DNA from 2 places in the Bacillus sp. NPDC094064 genome. Region 2 is predicted to be linked to the other one. Evidence: riboswitches for the same ligand, from Rfam matches in the RefSeq annotation. Region 2 holds a riboswitch; the other holds the start of a gene.

Region 1 (3,421 bases), 230 kb from region 2:
AATTGAAATGCCACCACGTGGTGTAAATTTCCCCCATACTTCAATGTAACGTGGATCCATTAATTTAATTAAATCATTCATAATTACGTTCATGCAATCTTCGTGGAAATCACCATGATTACGGAAACTAAATAAATATAACTTTAAAGATTTACTCTCTACCATTCTTTGCTCTGGAATGTAGCTAATATAAATTGTTGCAAAGTCTGGTTGTCCTGTTTTCGGACATAAGCTTGTAAATTCAGGACAGTTGAATTTTACAAAATAATCACGATTTGGATGATTATTATCAAATACCTCTAAAATTTCTGGGCTATATTCAAATAAATATTTTGTATTTTGATTTCCTAGTAATGTTACATCTTTTAAATCTTCATCTAATCTTCCTGCCATGTTAAACATCCCTTCTCGTTATACGCCGCGTTTATTTCCCCATACTAACGCATGAAGCTGCGGCAATACTTTTGCATCATTCATTGCTTTACAATTTACAGCTTTCTCAATCAACCACTCATACTTATCTAATAATTTTTTAATAAGCATTGCATCATCCACTGTTTTCGTATCATCGTTCCCTACTTGCAAGAAGAATGGTACGTCTGGATAACGTTCGTGCATCTTAACTGCATACTCAAAGTCATAATCATCAAATACGACTACTTTTAAGCTAATATCTTTTCCTGCCAGTTTCTGAATAACAGCATCTAACTTCTGAAAATCTGTTTGCATCGTCGAACTTGGTGGTTTGGGAGAAATCGTTACCTCATCAATTTGAAGTAACCAGTCTTGCCATTTACTCCCTTGCGTTTCGATTGCCGTTCGCATTCCATTCTCTTTTAGTATAGAAAGAAGAAACTTAATATTTTTCAGCAATACCGGATTTCCGCCTGAAATCGTAACATGAGAAAAATTTTCTCCTCCAATTGCAATAAGCTCATTCCAAATATCTTCCGCTGTCATCTGTTTAATTTGATCTTTAGCAGATCCATCCCACGTAAAAGCAGAATCACACCAAGCGCAGCTATAATCACAGCCAGCTGTACGGATAAACATTGTCTTTTGTCCTACAACCATTCCTTCACCTTGAATAGTTGGACCAAATATTTCTAAGACAGGGATTTTACTCATCGAGCATCCACTCCCGTCTTACTTCCGCATAACTAGTCGGCGTCTCAAATAGACGAACAAATTCAACACGAGCTCCTTTATATTCGTTCGCACGATTATCTTTTGTTAATGCTTCTGCCATCTTTTCATAAATCCAAACGACCATATTTTCAGCAGTCGTATTCATTGCAGGTAACGTTTCGTTTAAATAACGATGATCTAAATAAATTTCTATTTCATTTTTCCAAATCTCTTTTATATCTCCAAAGTCAATCGCAAGGCCTATTTCATTTACATATCCACTAATCCCAAATACAACTTTATATGTGTGACCATGTAAGTTTTTACATTTTCCTTCATAACAGTGTAAATGGTGTGCTGCATCAAATGTAAATTCCTTGCTGACCATTACTCTTTTATTATGATATTTAAGTTGTTTACGCTGAATATCCTTGTCCATTTTTTGCAAATTTTCTACGATGCGAAATCCAAAGAAATTATCCATTAATTGCTCGCTCCTTCGCGTTCTTGTAAGTACGTATCTAATCCTGCTTTACGAAGTTGACATGCTGGACATTCACCGCAACCATCACCAATGATTCCGTTATAACATGTTAATGTTTTTTCTCTAACAAACTCAAATGCACCAAGTTCATCAGATAATTTCCATGTCTCCGCTTTATCAATCCACATAAGTGGTGTATGAATGACAAACGGATAATCCATAGATAAATTTAATGTAACGTTTAATGATTTCACAAATACGTCACGACAATCTGGATACCCACTAAAATCAGTTTCACATACGCCTGTTACAATATGACGCGCTCCAACTTGTTTCGCTAATACAGCAGCGAATGATAAGAATAGTAAATTTCGTCCATCCACAAATGTTGATGGTAATTCACCTTCTTCATGTGTAATCTCCATATCCGTTCTCGTTAATGCATTTGGAGCAAGTTGATTTAATAGACTCATATCTAGTACTGTATGTTTAATTCCTAGCTCTTTCGCAATTTCCGCTGCACAATCAATTTCTAACTTATGACGCTGATTGTAATTAAACGTTACAGCTTCTACTTCTGCAAACTGCTCTATCGCCCAAAATAAACATGTTGTACTATCTTGTCCACCACTAAAAACAACAACCGCTTTTTCTTTTTTCATTTCACTCATTCTCCTTCTCTACTACGAATAAGAAGAAAGAACGTTCTTGAACTGTCGCAATAAAAAAACAAAACAATACCTAGAGATATTGTTGTTTCCATAGTTTTTTATAGAGGGAGTTCACGAACCTCTCCCGTGCAGTGCACGGAATTTCTTCTTTCATTGACAAAGCTTATTGTAACATATTGTATACTACCATAAAAAATTTCTGATTTTTCCGCTATTTTTATTTCATTTTTTTCATTTTATAGTATGATTAATCTAATATTAGAAGGGAGGGGGCATCCTACTGAAACTCTTTATTATTTACCTCTTTTTAAATATATTATCCATTCTCGTTACGATGCTTATCTATCACTTATTTTGGAATCAAAAAGGCAAACGATCTCCTAAATTAAATTCAGCTATATTTATTGTATTGTGTTGCCTCGCTACCATACTATGTATCACATTTGGTGCAAAAACAAATTATGGATTTCAATTTGATATGCGTCATATCGTATTAATTGTCGGCACATTAACAGGGGGGCCTATTGCTGGTGCTTCCATCTTAACTGTATTAAACATATACCGCTTTTTATTAGGAGGAGTTGGTGTTTTCCCATCCCTTATCGCTTCGGTTCTCTTGTTTATTGTTCTACTATTAACATACAAACTGTTTAACCGAAGTTCTAACCGTATAAAAATAGCACTTGCTGTCTTTTACAGTCTCATATTCGGATTTGGCTGGATACCATTTTTCCTTGCAGAGGTTACAAATAAGGCTGATTATATACCGCATATTATCGTATACGAAATATGTACAATGATTGGCACAATCCTTATTTTATATTTGCTACACATATTACAAACGCAAGTTCGACTTCAAAATGAACTTATGAATGCTGAAAAATTTCATTTAATCGGTGAAATGGCAGCTTCTATCTCTCATGAAATTCGTAATCCTTTAACTTCAACGAAAGGATTTTTGCAACTTTTACAGTCAGATACATGTTCTGAAAAGGAACGAAAATTATATATCGACATAGCCATTAATGGGATCGAACAAGCAAATCATGTTCTTACGGATTACTTAACTTTTGCAAAACCAAGTATTGAAAAAGAACAACAATTACAAGTAGAGGAAGAATTACTTCATGCGCTATCT
Region 2 (3,421 bases):
TAATATAGCTTTTCTAGCTAATTCATCAGCTACTTTATTTTGACTGCTTGGAATCCATTTAATAAAAAAGAGATCGAAACTTTTTATGTACTGCAATGCTTCATCTAAAAGTGGTGCAAACATTTTATTTTTTGCGTATTCCTTTTCAACAGCTCGCTCAACCAGCTGAGAATCTGTACGAAAAGATACAATGCTATAATTATGCTCCGTGCAATACTTTAATGCTGCAAGTAAAGCATGGTATTCTGCTTCATGATTGGACATTGTCCCAAGTGGTAATGATAATTGTACAGGCGGTTGTACGCCTTTAATGAACACTCCAGCACCAGAAGGGCCAGGATTTCCTTTTGTTGCACCATCAATATATACTTCAATCAAAATGAGAAACCTCCAAATTATGAGATTATCCCCTACCTAAAAGTGCTCTTAAAGTAGGGGATAGAGTACTTATCCAATTGTAATGCTATAACGACATGTAAATGTTTCATTCGCTTGTAAAGACTGAATTCCTTTTTTTTCTTTGAAATCTTTTGCTGGCTTCACTTCATCAGCAATTCCATACCAAGGTTCAATGCATAAGAAAGGTGCATTATTTCCTGGTGTCCATACGCCGACAAATGGGAATCCGTCAAATTCTACTTTTACAAATTTATTATGTTTATGAGAACGGATCGAAATTTCATTCGTATTCATATTTTCAAAAATAAGTGCATCATTTTTGAATAAATCGTATGTAAGTGGCAATTCATTCGTGTTTTCAGCGATTAATTGCTTGTTATTTGAAAGATAAGGTCCTTCTAGTACACTTGTTTCTAAGCGTTCTGAACCATTAAAAGATAGATGATAATCTGTAAATGATTCGCCATCTACTAATGGGAAATTGAATCCAGGGTGTGCTCCAATTGAGAAGAACATCTCTTTTGAAGAAGGATTATTTACTTCATATGTAACATGTATATTTTGTTCTTCTAACTCATAAGAAACAAGTAATTCAAATTCGTATGGATACTTTTGTAGTGTCTCTTCATTACTCGTAACGATATAAGTGATTTTTGTTTCACTTTGCTCTTTTACAGAGAATGTAAGATCACGAGCAAAGCCGTGTTGTGTTAAAGAATAAGGTTTTCCATCTACATAGTATGTATTATCTACTAATCGGCCGACAATTGGGAATAAAATTGGTGCGCGGCGCCCCCAATAAGTAGAATCACCTTGCCATAAATATTCTGTGTTGTCTTCTTTTAAGCGAACGCTTTGTAATTCTGCACCTTTTTCAGAGATGGAAACGATCACTTTTTCGTTTTGAATTGTTGCAGTCATGAAGTGAAACCTCCTAAATATTTCATATGTTTCATTATACGTTGTCTAAAAGAAAAAAGGTAGTTTATGATAGGAATCTATTGACGAAAGGTGGGCCACCTCGTACAATGTAATCTTGTTGCTTAAAAAACGAATAACGTGGTTCGAAACCATCCCACGTAAAAAAACTAAGGAGATTTTGTCATGAATATAAGAACATTAGTCGGTAACGGTATTTTAGCGGCATTATATATTGCTGTTTCTATGCTTATTCAGCCATTTGGCTTTACGAATGTACAGTTTCGTATTTCAGAGATGTTTAATCATCTCATTGTATTTAATAAGAAAGCAATTTACGGGATTGTATTAGGTGTATTTTTAACGAATCTCTTTTTCTCACCAATGATCGCTTACGATTTAGTATTTGGAGTAGGGCAATCTATTCTTGCATTAGTTGCAACGATTATTTCGATGCGATTTATTAAAGGTGTTTGGGCTCGTATGATTTTTAATACAGTGATCTTTACGATTACAATGTTTATGATTGCAATCGAACTTCATCTTGCATTTGATTTACCATTTATGTTGACTTGGTTAACATGTGCAGCGGGTGAATTCGTAGTAATGGCAATTGGTATGCCTGTAATGTACTGGATTAATAAGCGAGTACAATTTGAAAGATTTATGTAATAGATGAAAGGGCTGTTCCTATAGGGGATAGCTCTTTTTGTATGTGATTATAGTGAATATATTGCAGTGACTCTTGATAAAATATAATAAAATATATAAGAAGTCTTACATAAGGGGAATCTAGTATGAAATATAAAATTCAATGGCTGTATAAAACGAAGCGTGGTTTGCAAACGGAATTAACAACAGATTATATGAACATAGAGGAAGCACTTCAATTTGCGGAGGACTTCGAGAAAACAGGAAGAGTGAAAGAACTTTCATTTTACGATGAAATGGATGCAGAATGGTCATTAAAGGAAATGAAAAAGCTGAGTAAACAAGTGGAGGAAGAGCTTCAAGAAATATATGTTTATTTTGATGGTGGGTATGATTTGCAGACGAAAGAAGCTGGAGTCGGTATATGTGTGTACTATAAAAAAGGAAATACAAACTACCGAATTCGCCGCAATGCATATATGGAAGGTATATATGATAATAATGAAGCGGAATATGCATCATTGTTATACGGTATGAATATACTCGAGGAATTAGGGATTAAGTATGAAGCAGTTACACTTCGCGGAGATTCTCAAGTGGTGCTGCAGCAATTGTCCGGAGAATGGCCTTGCTATGATGAGCATTTAAATCATTATTTAGACCAAATTGAACAAAAGGCGAAGCAAATGAAATTAAAACTTGTATGTGAGCCAATATCTAGAAAACAAAATAAAGAAGCACATCAATTAGCGACGCAAGCATTAGAAGGGACGGTCATTGATAGTCATAAAGAAATAACCGAATAGAGAGGTGCAAAGGTGGATAAAAAGCAACTCATTACGGAGGTAAATGACTTATTAGAAACATATTGTGAAGGATGTTTTTTGCGAGAACATAATCGAAAGACAAATAGTAAATATTACGCCCATTCATTTTGTATTAGGCAATGTACAGTTGGAGAAACATTGAAAAAGTATGGAGAACAGTTGTCATAAAAAAACATCCAGAGAAAATTCTCTGGATGTTTTTTTAGTGCTTTGCTTCGTTTAATTGATGCTCGCACTTGCTTAATTTCTTTTCCTCATTCATTAGAAATGGCTCATCTAAATCTGTCGCCACGGATTTCATAATTTCAAGCTGAGAGCGAGCTGCTTCTACAGCAGTAGTGGCATGCTCTAATGTATCTGGATCCATTGAAATTGTCGCTGACCCTACCATTTTTTGTGCTGTTTCTACACGGAATTTCACTTCTTCAAAATCATTTACTTCTGATCCCATTAATAATTCCTCCTTTGTATAGTGCGCATTTCACATAGTTTTTGCTCTGTAAAACGGAAATATACAAAGGAATAAACAAAGGAGATTACCAAGTAAGGTAATCTCCTATCATATGTTGAATTAAAGTTTTACTACGTTAGCAGCTTGAGGTCCACGGTTTCCTTCAGTGATGTCG

What was found. Region 2 has a riboswitch for preQ1 ahead of ACQKNI_RS06685 (QueT transporter family protein). Riboswitches for the same ligand answer to the same signal wherever they lie in the genome.
Region 1: another riboswitch for preQ1. It lies ahead of queC (7-cyano-7-deazaguanine synthase QueC); the one in region 2 lies ahead of ACQKNI_RS06685 (QueT transporter family protein).

Annotation. Positions count from the first base shown of each region.
Region 1 is NZ_JBNNUI010000002.1:179,166-182,586, reverse strand. Features, by position in the region: gene queF (preQ(1) synthase) at 1-393, opposite strand, end outside; gene queE (7-carboxy-7-deazaguanine synthase QueE) at 412-1,128, opposite strand; gene queD (6-carboxytetrahydropterin synthase QueD) at 1,121-1,612, opposite strand; gene queC (7-cyano-7-deazaguanine synthase QueC) at 1,612-2,274, opposite strand; PreQ1 riboswitch class I at 2,368-2,411, opposite strand; gene ACQKNI_RS05455 (ATP-binding protein) at 2,618-3,421, shown strand, end outside.
Region 2 is NZ_JBNNUI010000002.1:404,270-407,690, forward strand. Features, by position in the region: gene ACQKNI_RS06675 (reverse transcriptase-like protein) at 1-378, opposite strand, end outside; gene ACQKNI_RS06680 (aldose 1-epimerase family protein) at 448-1,320, opposite strand; PreQ1 riboswitch class I at 1,453-1,497, shown strand; gene ACQKNI_RS06685 (QueT transporter family protein) at 1,504-1,989, shown strand; gene ACQKNI_RS06690 (ribonuclease H family protein) at 2,115-2,774, shown strand; gene ACQKNI_RS06695 (zinc-finger domain-containing protein) at 2,787-2,963, shown strand; gene ACQKNI_RS06700 (DUF2564 family protein) at 2,998-3,246, opposite strand; gene cspB (cold shock-like protein CspB) at 3,367-3,421, opposite strand, start outside.